DNA from 3 places in the Arthrobacter citreus genome. Region 3 is predicted to be linked to each of the others. Evidence: riboswitches for the same ligand, from Rfam matches in the RefSeq annotation. Region 3 holds a riboswitch; each other region holds the start of a gene.
What was found. Region 3 has a riboswitch for S-adenosylmethionine ahead of AAE021_RS11940 (ABC transporter substrate-binding protein). Riboswitches for the same ligand answer to the same signal wherever they lie in the genome.

Region 1: it holds a riboswitch for S-adenosylmethionine, as region 3 does, so the genes downstream of both, AAE021_RS04805 (flavin reductase family protein) here and AAE021_RS11940 (ABC transporter substrate-binding protein) in region 3, are expected to answer to the same signal.
Region 2: it holds a riboswitch for S-adenosylmethionine, as region 3 does, so the genes downstream of both, AAE021_RS06715 (ABC transporter substrate-binding protein) here and AAE021_RS11940 (ABC transporter substrate-binding protein) in region 3, are expected to answer to the same signal.

The regions. Positions count from the first base shown of each region.
Region 1 covers NZ_CP151657.1:1,032,379-1,036,916, forward strand. The annotation lists gene aspS (aspartate--tRNA ligase) at 1-714, shown strand, start outside; gene AAE021_RS04800 (SRPBCC family protein) at 795-1,253, opposite strand; gene AAE021_RS04805 (flavin reductase family protein) at 1,266-1,790, opposite strand; SAM riboswitch class IV at 1,852-1,972, opposite strand; gene AAE021_RS04810 (PhzF family phenazine biosynthesis protein) at 2,117-2,953, shown strand; gene AAE021_RS04815 (nitronate monooxygenase) at 2,970-4,040, shown strand; gene AAE021_RS04820 (acVLRF1 family peptidyl-tRNA hydrolase) at 4,027-4,538, opposite strand, start outside.
Region 2 covers NZ_CP151657.1:1,467,524-1,472,061, forward strand. The annotation lists gene AAE021_RS06710 (ABC transporter permease) at 1-701, opposite strand, end outside; gene AAE021_RS06715 (ABC transporter substrate-binding protein) at 698-2,338, opposite strand; SAM riboswitch class IV at 2,649-2,766, opposite strand; gene AAE021_RS06720 (ABC-F family ATP-binding cassette domain-containing protein) at 2,958-4,538, opposite strand, start outside.
Region 3 covers NZ_CP151657.1:2,579,666-2,584,203, reverse strand. The annotation lists gene AAE021_RS11940 (ABC transporter substrate-binding protein) at 1-1,567, opposite strand, end outside; SAM riboswitch class I at 1,663-1,753, opposite strand; gene AAE021_RS11935 (hypothetical protein) at 1,894-2,415, opposite strand; gene AAE021_RS11930 (hypothetical protein) at 2,529-2,891, shown strand; gene AAE021_RS11925 (hypothetical protein) at 3,415-3,729, opposite strand; gene AAE021_RS11920 (excalibur calcium-binding domain-containing protein) at 3,773-4,144, shown strand; gene AAE021_RS11915 (alcohol dehydrogenase catalytic domain-containing protein) at 4,234-4,538, opposite strand, start outside.

The DNA.
Region 1 (4,538 bases), 1.5 Mb from region 3:
GACTGCATCTTCTTCGCCGCCGGTGAAACCACCACGGCACGTGCCCTGCTCGGCGCAGCACGGGTCGAGATCGGCCACCGCACCGGCCTGATCGACCCGAACGACTGGGCCTTTGTCTGGGTTGTCGACGCACCCATGTTCGAGCCGGCCTCCGAGGCCGTTGCCGCCGGTGACGTTGCCGTGGGCGGCGGCGCGTGGACCGCTGTCCACCACGCCTTCACGTCGCCCAAGCCTGAATTCATGGACACGTTCGACACCGACCCGGGCTCCGCCCTGGCCTACGCCTACGACATTGTCTGCAACGGCAACGAAATTGGCGGCGGCTCGATCCGTATCCACCAGCGTGACGTGCAGGAACGTGTCTTCAAGGTCATGGGCCTCTCCCAGGAGGACGCGCAGGAGAAGTTCGGCTTCCTGCTCGAGGGCTTCAAGTACGGCGCTCCGCCGCACGGCGGCATCGCCTTCGGCTGGGACCGCGTGGTGGCCCTGCTGGCCGGCACCGAGTCCATCCGCGACGTCATTGCCTTCCCGAAGACCGGCAACGGTTATGACCCGCTGACGGCTGCTCCGGCTCCGATCACTGCCCAGCAGCGCAAGGAAGCCGGCGTGGACTTCCGTCCCGAGGCCAAGAAGCCCGAAGCCAAGAAGGCGGACGGCGCGGCGGAAGATTCCAAGAACGACGGCGCCAAGAAGGACACGGTCAAGGACGCCTGATGCGTCTGTAGCCAGTTCTGGTGATGGAAGGGCCCGGTTGCGCGCAGCAGCCGGGCCTTTTGCCGTTCTGCGGGCGGAGGTCAGGCGGTGCTGTGCGAATCCCCGGTGAGGTGCCGGTTCCGGGTTTCGATGAGATTTCGCAGATATTTGGCCAGCACAAGCTTCTCCACCAGGCGTCCCAGCGGGCCGCAGGGCGCGGCAAACCGGATGTCATCCACCATGGTGGTGACGCCGTCATGATGACTGAACTCATGGACGTGCCGGAAGTGCTTGAACGGCCCCCTAACCTGCTCGTCCACAAAGGAATACGGCGGGTCCATCCGCGTGATCCTGCTGGTCATGCGCAGCGGAAGGCCAAAGTGCCACGCCCGCCACGTCACCTCTTCCCTCGCTTCGATTAGGCCTGAGGTCACACCCCCAACGGCTTGTTCGCGGGAGGCAGCCATCGACTCCGTGTGGGCGTCAATGCTGCGGGCACGGTCAAACAGCTGAGCTAGCGGCAGGGGAGTTTCGGTGGTGCAGCGAAAGGAGACCGTCATGCCGAGAGTATGTCAGGCGAACTCGGGAACGCTGAGGTGCCGGAACGCCGAACCGTGGAAGACCAGCGGTTCATGGGCGTCGTCATGCGATGCATGGCCGTGCACGCGGAGCAGCACCACGGCGTGGTCACCGGCGGGCACCTCGTTCTCCACCGAGCATTCGAGCCACAGTGCGGCACGGTCCAGGAACAGCGCGCCGGACGCGTCGGTGTGCAGATTCAATCCGGCAAAACGGTCGCCGGTCTTGGAAGCGATCTGCTTGCAGATTCCCTCATGTTCGGAGCCCAGGATGGATACGCCAATGCGGGACGCCGGCCGGAGCACCGGCCAGGTGCGGGACGTGTTCTGCACTGCGAACATCACCAGCGGCGGGTCCATGGAAACCCCCACCGTAAAGGACGAGGCAACAATTCCCTGCGGCTCTCCGTTGACCACAGCACAAAGCGCGGCAATTCCCGAGGGAAAACGTGAATAGGCGCGGCGCAGGGCTGCCGGCTGAAGGTCAGTAACGAGAGACATGGCTGAAACAAGAGACATGGTGAAGAATCCTCTGCCTTGAAGCGCAGTGTCGGTAAACCCTGGGGTCATGCCGGCAACAGCACGGTACTTGCCGCGGCCGGGAAGTTTCGCCGGGCGGCCGAATCGTCACCTGGAGCACCCCGCTACGGCGAGAGGGTTGCCGTCCAGCCGGCCAGGGCCCGTGGCTGGAACTCTTGATTCTGTTCCCCAACCTAGGCGCGGCGGACGCAGGGCGCAAACAGATGCCTTAGTTCGTAAAACTCGGCTTCATAAAACTTCCCCTGTGACGACTGTGCTTCATAAAACTCCTCAAACTCCCGGTAATAAGGGGATAGAGTTTGGGCATGAAACAGCGGTGGTTTAAACAGGTGGACGTTTTTGGCAGTGAACCGTATTTGGGGAATCCCCTGGCCGTGGTGCTGGAAGCTGAGGGCCTTTCCGATGCGGACATGGAGTCCTTCGCGCGGTGGACCAACCTCTCCGAAACCACGTTCGTGCTGCCGCCCACCCGCGACGGCGCGGACTACCGCGTCCGCATCTTCACCCCGGGCGGTGAGATTCCCTTCGCCGGACATCCCACGCTGGGAACATGCCACGCGTGGCTGGAGGCCGGGAACAAGCGCCGCTATCCCGACGTCGTCGTGCAGGAGTGCGGCATTGGCCTGGTCACGCTGCATGCCAACGCGGGCATCGCGGCCTTCGCCGCTCCGCCGCTGCTGCGCTCGGGCCCGCTCGAAGAGGAGGTGCTGGACCAGGCGCTGAAGGCCCTTCACCTGGACCGCACGCAGGTTCTCGCCTCCAATTGGATCGACAACGGACCCGGCTGGCTGGGGCTGCTGCTGCCCGATGCAGCGGCAGTGCTTGCGCTGAAGCCGGACCCGGTGGTCATGGGAAGCCTGCGCGTTGGCGTCATCGGCGCCCAGCCCGCGGACGCTGAAACCGACTACGAAGTCCGTGCTTTTGTTCCCGGACTCGGGATCACCGAGGATCCGGTCACCGGGAGCCTGAACGCCGGGTTGGCGCAGTGGCTGATCGGGGCGAATCTGGCGCCGGAACGCTACGTCGTCACGCAGGGGACCGCGGTGCGGCGCGACGGCCGGGTCCGCGTCTTTACCCGCGACGGCAAAATCTGGGTGGGCGGCTCCACGGTCACCTCCATTGACGGCACCGTCACCCTTTAGGCCCACGGATCCAAGCATGTTTACCCTGCGTTCCCTGCCGCTTCCCGTCGTCGGCGCCCCCATGGCCGGCGGACCGTCCACGCCGGAGCTGGCCGCCGCGGTCAGTAATGCCGGCGGGCTGGGCTTCCTCGCGGGCGGGTACAAAAGCCCCGCCGCTGTCCGCGAGCAGATCACCCGGACCCGGGAACTGACCGACGGGCCTTTTGGCCTGAACATTTTTGTGCCCGACCACGCCAACACCTACGCCGGGATGAGCGAAGAGCTGCAGGCAGGAAAGCTCGCTGCGTCACTTGCCTACCGTGACGTCCTGGCCGCCGGCACGGGGCGGGAACCCGGGCTGCCGGACCCGGCGGACGACGACGGCTGGCAGGAGAAGCTGGAGCTGGCACTGGGGGAGCGCGTGCCGGTGGTGTCGTTCACCTTTGGACTGCCGGAGCCGGCGGTGCTGGCAGGGTTTTCCGCCCGGGATGTTTGCACCATTGTCACCGTGACGGACGTGGACGAGGCACAGGCGGCAGCCGAAGCCGGAGCCGGGGCCCTCTGCGTCCAGGGACCGGAAGCCGGCGGACACCGCGGAACACTGGACAGCGCCAAACTCCCCGGCGTAGTGCCCCTGAACGAACTTCTGCAGGAGATCCAGGCAGCCTGCGGGCTTCCACTCCTTGCAGCCGGCGGAATCACCACATCTGCGGACGCAGCCGCGGCGCTGGCCAGCGGCGCTGCCGCCGTCCAAGTGGGAACGCTGCTGCTGCTCAGTTCCGAAGCCGGCACCAGCCGGGTGCACCGTGCGGCGCTGCGGGAAGCGGCGCAGGGGTCCCGCTGGCGGGAAACGTCACTGACCCGCGCGTTTTCCGGCCGGCCGGCGCGCGGACTGACCAACGCTTTTATGCGCTCCTATCCGGATGCGCCGGATGCGTACCCCTACGTCAACCACATCACCGGCCCGCTGCGCGCCGCAGCCGCAGCGGAAGGCAACCCGGACGGGGTCAGCCTGTGGGCCGGCACCGGCTTCCGGAACGCTGAGGAGGCACCGGCGGCGGATATTGTTCGCCGGCTCGTGGGGCGCCGGAAGCCTACGGAACCGTAACCCGCACAAAGACCGAGGACGCGTCCTTCGCGGCCTTGGCCAGCACGGCGAGCTTGGGATCCGGCACGTCCAGCGGACGCAGCCGAGACAGGCCGCTGAACGGCTGAAAGACGCGTTCACCCGCCAGCAGCTCGGTCAGGGCCCGGTCGCCGCCCAAAACGAGGTACTCCGGTGGCTGTTCCGTGAAGATCCTTGCCGCCTGTTCGGCAGCAGTCTGGACCAGGGCGTCGGCCTGGTTGGTCCGGCGGCGTGCGAAGCGCTGCTGCGAGCCGCCGCCGGCGGCGGTGCGGGACTGCACATACCGGTTGCCGGCCTTGGAAGCCAGGAGCATCCCGTCACGGGCCACGCCCACCGCGTACCCGCCGCGCCGCAGCAGCACAAGGCCCAGCGTGCGGGACTGCCCGGCGAGGGAGATCAGGCGTTCGACGTCGTCGGCACCCCGTCCCGGCCTGCCGTCATCCGGCCACGGGGCCAGCAAATCCGCTTCCGTGCCGTTCG
Region 2 (4,538 bases), 1.1 Mb from region 3:
TTGCGCAGAACGTGGGAACTGAAGATCCGGCTCTCGGGCACCCCTTTGGCGCGCAGGACGGTGACGAAAGGATCGCCATAGGCTTTGCGCAGCCCGCGGATGAGCACCTGGGTGATGGGTGCGCTGACACCGAACGCCAGCGTCACCGCGGGCAGGAGCAGCGACTTGGCGCCCTCATCGCGGATGGAGGAGAACCAGCCGAGCTGATAGGCAAACACCTGCAGCAGCAGCAGGCCGGCCAGAAAGCTCGGCGTGGACAGGGACAGCACCGGGAAGGCGCCGGCCAGCCGGCGGACCGCTTTCCATGGCGCCAGAACGGCGGTGGCGGCAATCAGGAGGGAGAGGGCCAGGGCAAGGACCAGGGCCGCTGCGGCCAGTGCCACCGTCTCGCCCAGTCCCTGGGTGATCAAATCCGCGACCGGCCTGCCCGTGGCGAGCGAGAAGCCCAGGTCCCCCTGGAACAGGCGGGTCACCGAAATCCAAAACTGTTCCAGCGCACTCCGGTCCAGGTTGTAGTAGGCGGTAATGGCAGCAGCCTGTTCCTCCGGAATGGGGTTCAGCGGGTTGTTGATGCGGCTGCCGATGGGGTCGCCCGGCAGAGCGAAGAGGATGAAGTACACGAAGACGTAGGTCAGCGCGACTACTAGGAGAGACTGCCCGATGCGGGCGGCGATGAAAGCGGGGCCGGACACGTTCCTCATTTGGTTTCCGTCCAGGTCTCGTAAAAGGACGGGCGCGCCTCCGCACCGAAGGACAACCCGTGGAGGGTGGGCTGCAGTGCGAAAACCTGGGAGTCATCGAGAATGGGCAGCGCATATGCGGAATCGATGATGTGGTCCTGGATTTTGCCGATGATCCCGCTGCGGACAGCGGTGTCCGTGGCCGTCAGCTGCTCGGCCAGCAGGGCGTCCAGTACGGCGTCGGGCTGCTGCAGGTTGAAGGCGTTGAGGTACTCGCTGGAATAGTTGACGGTGAGTCGGATCGGATCCGCTTCCGGCCAGCCGTTGCGGCGTGCGCCCACTGCCGGGTCGGCCAGCACGGTGGAGTAGTTGGCGTAGTCCGTTTCCTTAATCTCCAGGTTGACGCCCAATTGCTTGAGTTGCCACTGGATCAGCTGGAACAGGGGTTTGGACGTGCTGTCGTAAACGTCAACGTAGGTGAGGATGTGCAGCTTCTCTCCGTCGCGGGTGCGGAACCCGTCCGCATCCCGTCCGGTCCAGCCGGCGTCGTCCAGCAGTTGGTTGGATTTGTCCGGGTCAAACGCCAGCTTTTCCGATTCGTCCTTGTACCCCAGGGACCCGGGAGTGAGGATGCTGGTGGCCTTGTTCCAGTTCTCCGTATAGAGGTCGGAAATGATCTGGTCCCGGTCGATTCCGTGCTGGAGCGCCTGGCGCACCCGCACATCATCCAGGAACGGCGCGGACTGCCGCAGATCCCAGACGTTGGAGTTGCCCACGCCCTGAACACTGACCACTTCGAGTCCGGCCGCGGTCAGGGTCTTCTCCTCGCTCGGCTGGATGTAACGGATCAGGTCCGCCTCGCCGGCACGCAGCGAGCCAAGCCGCACGCTGTCTTCGGTCACCGGAATGATGGTGATGCGGTCCAGATATGCCTCGCCCTGGTTCTCCAGGCCGGGCGGGGCCCATGCATATCCGTCCCGCCGGGCCAAGACGATTTCCTCGCCGTACTTTTCGGATTCCACAGTGAAGGGGCCGCTGCCGATGATGCCGGTCAACTGGGACTGGGCTTCAATCGGTGCGTTGATCGTTTCATCAGCGACCAGGCTGGTCCGCCAGAATGACAGCACGTTAAGGAAGGGGGCGTGCGGGGCCGTAAGCTGCACCGTAACGGTCCGGGACGCGTCGTCGGCCGTTACCGCCGACACTTTGGGGAACCAGTTATTGGCCGGGATGCCCTTTTCGCTGTCCCCCGCGGCCTGCCAGTCCAGATTGCGCTTGACCGCCTGGGCGTCCAGGACCTGGCCGTTACTGAAGGTAACGCCCTCCCGGATCACGAACGTGTAAGTGAGTCCGTCATCGCTGACGGTCCATTCCTCGGCGATCCACGGTTTCAGCTCCAGTGTTTCGGGGTCCCGGTAGATCAACCGGTCCGTGATGTTCTGGATGTAGGCGCTGTCCTGCCAGGTGCCGCTGCTCTGGAGCTGCGTGTTGGAGGAGAGTTCGGCGTCGAGGTAGACCACCTCGCCACCGTGCTTGTCGCTGGATTCGGAGGCGTTGCCCGGTTGGCTGCAGCCGGATGCGAGGACCGCGGTCAGCACGGACAGGATCAGCAGGGGTACAGCGCGGACGGGCACCGGATGTTTGCGGGTGAGTTTCATGGCGCTACTTTCTCGAGGGAGGGGCCGAAAGCAGATTCCGGCCGGCAGAGACGGGTGGCCCGTGGGCAGGGCAAAGCACGGGTAGGGGAAGGCGCAGGCAGGGAAAAGCGCAGGGCAGGGAAAAGCACGGCGGTGGCGAAGGTGTGCGGCCGGGCATCGCGGCCGGGCACATCGCAGCCGGGCAGGGGAAGCCGGGCAGGGGAAGCCTAACGGCTTGGTTCGAAACCTAGCTGGTGGAGCGGGGACATCGATTCATCGGGCGTGCCTCTACGGGTCATGGCGCCCCGGGGGCGCTGCCGGGGCAGCGGAGACGCCGTACTTGCCGGGCCGGGCAGGTGCCCGCCGGCCGAATCATCACCTGGAGCACCCCGCTACGACGAGAGGGTTGCTGTCCAGCCGGCCAGGGCCGATGGCTGGAACTCTTGATTGCTGACTCCATGCTAGGGCAGGAGGAAGGTTTGTGCGCAGAGGACGTCGTGTGGGGTAAGTCCCCGTCATATGACGCTGTTGCGGCCATATGACGGCACACGCAGGTAACACTGCGTAAGGCGCCGGACGGGGTAAAACGGAGCCGGCACGCCGCCGGTCCGGGCCTACTGCAGCCGGACCGGCGGGTGTATTACGCGACCCTGAGGTCGATCTCACCGGGAGCGGCGCCGTCTGCGCCAAACACCAGGTGCCGGTTGGCGATCTTGTCGGTGAAGAACCGGTCGTGGCTGACCACCACCACGGCACCGGGGAAATGCAGCAGCGCCCGTTCCATCACCTGCGTGCTGGAGAGGTCCAAGTGATTGGTGGGCTCATCGAGGAGCAGCACCGAGGCGCCGGAGAGCAGGCACTGGGCCATCGCCACACGCGCTTTCTGCCCGCCGGACAGGTTGCCGATCTTCTGCTTCAGGTCCGCTTCGGAGAACTGGAACATGGTCAGGAACCGGTTGACCGATTTCTTAGTGGCGGTCAGGGCCAGGGAATTCGGCATGGCGTTGACCGCATGGGTGACGGTGTCGGCGTCGTCGAGCTCTGCCAGGACCTGGTTGTAGGAGACCATCCTGGCCCCGTTCGCCCAGGCGACCTTGCCGGCGTCGGCCTTCTCCTCACCGGTCAGAACCCGCAGCAGTGTGGTTTTTCCGCTGCCGTTGGAGCCGAGCACCACCAGGCGGTCGCCGCGCCGGATCTCGAAGCTCAGTCCGCTGAACAGGGTCTTGTCCCCGTAGGACTTTTCCAGGGACTCCACCCGGCACAGGTTGTCCTTCACATGCAGTCCGCCGTAGATCTCGGTGATGATCTGGTCCACGGGCCGCGGGGCACGGGCCTTCTTGATCTTGGCGAGCTTGCCGTCCAGTGCTCCGCTGCCGGCCTTGGCGGCTTCACGCCGGTCCGAGATGCCCTCGGCCTCAAAGGCCAGCAGCTCGGACTCATGCACAAACTGGGACTCCAGCGCCTTGAGCCGGAACTGCTTCTGGATCACGTATTCGGCAAAGTTCCCGGGGTATTCATGCAGGTGGTAGTTCTCCACCTCGATGATCCGGGTGACCACGGCGTCCAGGAACTTCCGGTCGTGGGAGACGATGACGGCGGCGCCCCGGAAGTCGCGGAACCAGCCTTCCAGCCACTCGACGCCGGCAACGTCGAGATAGTTGGTGGGCTCATCCAGGAGCAGCACATCCGGTGCCTCGAGCAGGATTTTCGCCAGGGCCGCACGGTTGCGCCAGCCGCCGGAGAGGGCATCGATGGGGCAGGTGCGGTGTGCGTCGCTGAACCCCAGAGTGGTCAGCGCGGCGTCGATCCGGCGCGGATAGTCCCATCCGTCGAGGCGGTCCATGGCCTCGAACAGTTCAGCCTGGCGGCCAATGAGCTTATCCATGACCTTGGGGGCGGGGTCGGTTCCGAGAGTCTCGTCGATGGCGGCAAGCTCCGCTTCAACGGCCTTGATTTCCACGAACAGGGCATCCAGCACTTCGGTGATGGTGGACTCACCGTTCAGCTCCGAGAACTGCGAAAAGTAACCGATCTTCAGTCCCTGGTCCACGGAAACGGTGCCGGAGTCCGGCTCTATCTGTTCCAGGATCAGCTTCAGCAGCGTGGACTTGCCTGAACCGTTCTTGCCAATGAGGCCAACCCGGTCCTTCGGCTCAAGGCGGAAGAAAGCCTCGCGCAGGATCTGGGTTTTGTCGTAGCCAACGTTGACGTCCTGCAGCCG
Region 3 (4,538 bases):
ACAAGGCCTTGTCCACCACGAGTGCCTGCTGTTCCGCGGCCAGGACCTTGTCCCGTTCCGGTCCCGGGGCGGCGGCGCGCTCGGCGGCGAACAGGGCATTCAGTTCCGGGTCCGAGGTGTGCGTCATGGTGTTGTTGGCCGGTTCGAAGATGGGTCCCAGTCCGCCGTAGATGAACTGGCGGGTGCCGAAGAACTCCACCTTTGGGTCGGGCATCGCTGTGGTGAGGAAGGTGTTGTCTCCGGCGCGGTTGTTCAGCTGCACGCCGATCTCCCGCCACTGCTGCTCGACCAGTTCGAAGGCCGGTTTGATCACCACTGAGTTGTTGGAGCTGGTGACGGTGACCTCGAGTTTCTCGCCGTCCTTCTCCCGGATGCCGTCGCTGCCTTCCTTCCAGCCGGCGTCGTCCAGCAGCTGCCGTGCCTTCTCCGGGTTGTAGGCCAGGTCCGCGCTGAGGTCCACGAATCCCGGAGCCTGGTGGTTCAGGACGGACCCGGCCAGGGTGTAGCTGTCGGACAGCACCGTGTCTTTGATGGTCTGCCGGTCGATGCCGACCTGCAGGGCCTGCCGCACGGCCGGATCGGCCAGTTTTCCGCTGCCGGTCCGCACAGCAGCCATGTTTGCGGTGAGGTCCACGCCGTCGGCCGCCAGAACCTGGTTTCCGCTGGAAGCCAGCGCCGCCTCGTCCACCGGCTGCAGGCCGCGCACCAGGTCCACCTGTCCGGACTGTACGGCGCCGGCACGGTGGGCAACCTCGGGCAGGTACTTGATGACCACCTTGTCCAGGTGCGCCTCGCCCGGGTTCTCCGCTCCGTCCGGCGCCCACGCGTAGCCGTCCCGCTTGGCGAGCACGACTTCCTCATCGGGCTTTTCCGATTCGTAGACGAAAGGTCCGGAGCCCGCAATGGACGAGATGGCCGACTGCCCGGCCGCATCCTTCTGCAGCGTGGCCGGTGACACGAGTCCGGCGGTGACGGAGGAGGTGGCGCGCAGGAAGTTGGAGTTCGGGGCGCCCAGCGTGACCAGCACCTGATCCGAGCCGATCACTTCGCTGCTTTGGTAGCCGGCGAAGTCCACGTTCGGCTGGATCTGGGCGGCGGGAACACCCAGGCCGAAGCTGTCCAGGTTTGCTTTCACCGCGGCGGCGTCGAGCGGGGCGCCGTCGCTGAACGTGACGCCGGGGCGGATGGTGAAGGTGAATTCGGTGCTGTCGGCGTTGGCTGAGAAGGCCGAGGCGATCCACGGAACCAGCTCGCCCTTGTCCGGGTCGAAGTAGGTCAGCCGGTCCAGCACCGAGTTGAGCACATTGGACTTCTCGTAAAAACGCGCGGCCTGGGTCTGCCAGTTGTTGATCGGGGTGACCTCCGCGTACACCAGTGTGCCGCCGTCGACCGCTTCACCGGACGCAGCCGGGGAGGTGCCGCCGGCGTTCTGCGTGTTGGCCCCCGATCCGCAGCCGGCCAAAGCCAGCGCACCCACCACCAGCAGCGTTGATATCCGGACTGAGGCGCGGGAGGCAAGGGATGCGCGGTTCGCAAAGGTGCGGGGGAATCGGGCGGAGTCGAGCATGGGATCCTCTCGGGTCGCACCGAGGAACACGGTATTCGAGCACGCCGGAGCCGCCGCTGCACAGTGAGCTGCAGCCATGGCCCAACGGGGAAATGAGTCCATCGGTCCTGGCATGAGCACCGGCCCTCAAAAGGGTGGTTGCTGCGGCGTCAACGAGCCAGGTCTCTCAGCCGCTCTGGATGGTTTGGGTGTCCGTTGGTGAAAAGCGGACAGCACCATGGAAGCGCGGGGGATGGCGGTCCGGCAAGACAATGACGCAGCGTTTCCCTATGCGCCGGGGCATGACGTTTTACTTCGGAAATGTGTCGAGCACGGCGTCATAAACGTCAGCGGCTCGGCCGTGACGGTGCCCTTCCCAACCCCGGGCGGCCGGGCTTGGGGCGGCCGGGTTTCGCCACCGGGCGCTCGCCGGGTGAACGGTAACGAACCCGCCGGCGGGCGTCGCTGAGCAGTTTCACGCCGTCGACCATGGTCCCGCGCAGCTCCATGAGGGCGAACTGATAGCGTTCCGGCGCCCGTGAGGATTCCCGCAGGTAGCGGGTGCACGCGGCGGACATTCGCATCAGCACCTCGGTGTTGGCGGAGCCGCTGCGCAGGTGGGACAGCGTTTCGATGATTCTGTCCCTGGCATCCAGCACCGTGGCGCGGCAGCGTTCCTCGTCGCCGGCTCCGTCGATGAGCCGCGGTTCGATCGCGGCCAGCGGGCGCTTCAGGTGCAGGTCCGTGATGAGCGCGTTCAGGGCTGCGTTTTCATCCCGGCGGTCAATGCCGGCCCGGACACTCCAGCCTGCGGCTGCCCCGAGGATCAGTGACGCGACGGCAAAAAGGGAAACGGCCAGCCAGTCCATAAAGAACCTCCGGAAAGAGCGTTCTTTGACGGTACCCGGGAGCGTGAATACCGGGACAGGGCTGCGGCCTGTTCCGGGCCTGCCAACGGGCACTTCCGGCTACTCTCGGAGACATGGCAATCAGGGGGAACACCAAAACACTTAGTCTCACAGTCACGGCAAAGCGGGCACGTGCCCGCGGGGAGCTGCTGGTGCAGGCCCCCGCGGCCGCGCTTCCGCCGGCCGTGGAGCGCGCCGCGGCAGGACTGGACCGGATGACGCTGACCGGTTTATGGCAGGAACGGGCCGAGTTCTCGGCCGGAACCACGTGGAAGTCCTTCGGCCAGGATATTGTGCTCAGTTTTGAACCGGTGGACGCCGGGACCACCCGTGTGGTGGCCACCAGCACCCCGGTGGTCGCCACAACTTTGCTGGACTACGGACAAAGCAAAGCCGATCTGACACAGATTCTGGGCGCGGTGGCGGCTCAGCTCTAGGCGGTGTTCCGGCTGCGGACTGAAACTGTCCGCATCGCCGCTGCTTCCGGCCTTCCTTCTTGCCTAGCGTGGAGTTTCACGGTGGAGGAGAAGCTGATGGCGATGACAATAGAACTGGCCCGCGTGGTGCACAAAGAACGGTTGGCGGAAGCCGAAATACGGCGCAGGCGGGCTGAGGCCAGACGGCAGGCCAGGGAGCGAAGCGCCCCAGCTGATCCGGTCAGCATGCCCAAGGTGGAGTGGCCGGTTTTTTCGCTGAGGATTGGCCGGTTCCAATTGGTGGGTTTCCGGACGGTGCGGTTGTAAAAGGATTTCTTCGGAACTCTTTCCGGCCCCAATCCTGGATGAATTAGCGTTCCATTAATGGTGCACGTTTTTGTCAGAGAATCCTCTGTTACTCTATGGCTGATGCATTCGCATCTATTTCATGAGGGTATTTTCCTGGGGGACCCATGCTTTTTCGACGTACTTTTTCCGGCCCAATTTCAGCCAGCGGCGGGACGTCGGAACGGCGCCAACGGTCTCAAGGGTTGGCGGTCGCCGGCCTGACAGTGGCGGTCCTGGCTGTTACCGGGTGCGGGGCGGAGGACGCGCAGCCAGCCGCAAAGTCCTCCCCGACGCCGTCGGCAACCAGGAGTGCCACGCCCACCCCGACTCCATCGCCAACTTCCACAGTGGTTGCGGGCAAGTCCTGCGTCGGGGCCGGCACAACGGAAACCGTGAGGACCGCTGCGGGCCCCACCCCCACCCCCACGCCGTCGCCGGTGGTGCCAAAGACTGCCTCTGCTTCGGCCTCTGCCACGAGTACGCCGACGCCCACCTCGTCTGGGGTCTCCATCGCTTTCGTCTGCACCGAGGATGATGACGGCGCCCTGGTGTGGATGGACGAGGACAGCTCGAAAACGGTTCTGGCGAATCGTCAGGGGGCTGCAGACCAGAAGGCCGCAGATGAGTTGGCTGTGGCCCAGGCTGTCGAAGCGCAGCGAATTGCCGATGAGAATGCCGCGGCCGCAGCAGCCGCCGTGGAAGCGCAGCGCCTTGCCGATGAGCAGGCCGCGCAGGCGTACATTCCCCCTGCGCCGGTCCCGGCAGCACCCGCGCCTGCGCCCGTTGCGCCTGAGCCCGCCCCGGCCGACGTCTATTACCAGAACTGCGACGCTGTCCGTGCCGCGGGCGCTGCCCCCATATACGCGGGCCAGCCCGGATGGCAGCCGAAATTCGACCGTGACGGAGACGGCGTCGGCTGCGAATAGCAAAAGCGGATTACCGGGCTGCACGGGCGTTCGGACAATGAGGAGCCCCGGAAATACATCTCTTCCGGGGCTCCCGCCGTGCCGGCTGCTTATTCCTCGAACACAATGACCTGGCGGATGGCCTTGCCGTCCGCCAGGAGGTCCAGGGATTCATTGATTTCGCTGAGCTTTATCCGCCCGGAAATGAGTTCATCCACGGGCAGCTTTCCGTCGCGCCACATCTGCGCATAAATCGGGATGTCGCGCGCCGGCACCGCGGAGCCGAGATAGGACCCGATGATGGTCCTGGCCTCGGCGGTCAGCCCCAGCGGGGCGATGCTGGACCGCGCATCAGGTGACGGCAGGCCCACGGTGACGGTGGTGCCGCCAACCGACGTGGCTGAAACCGCTGTTT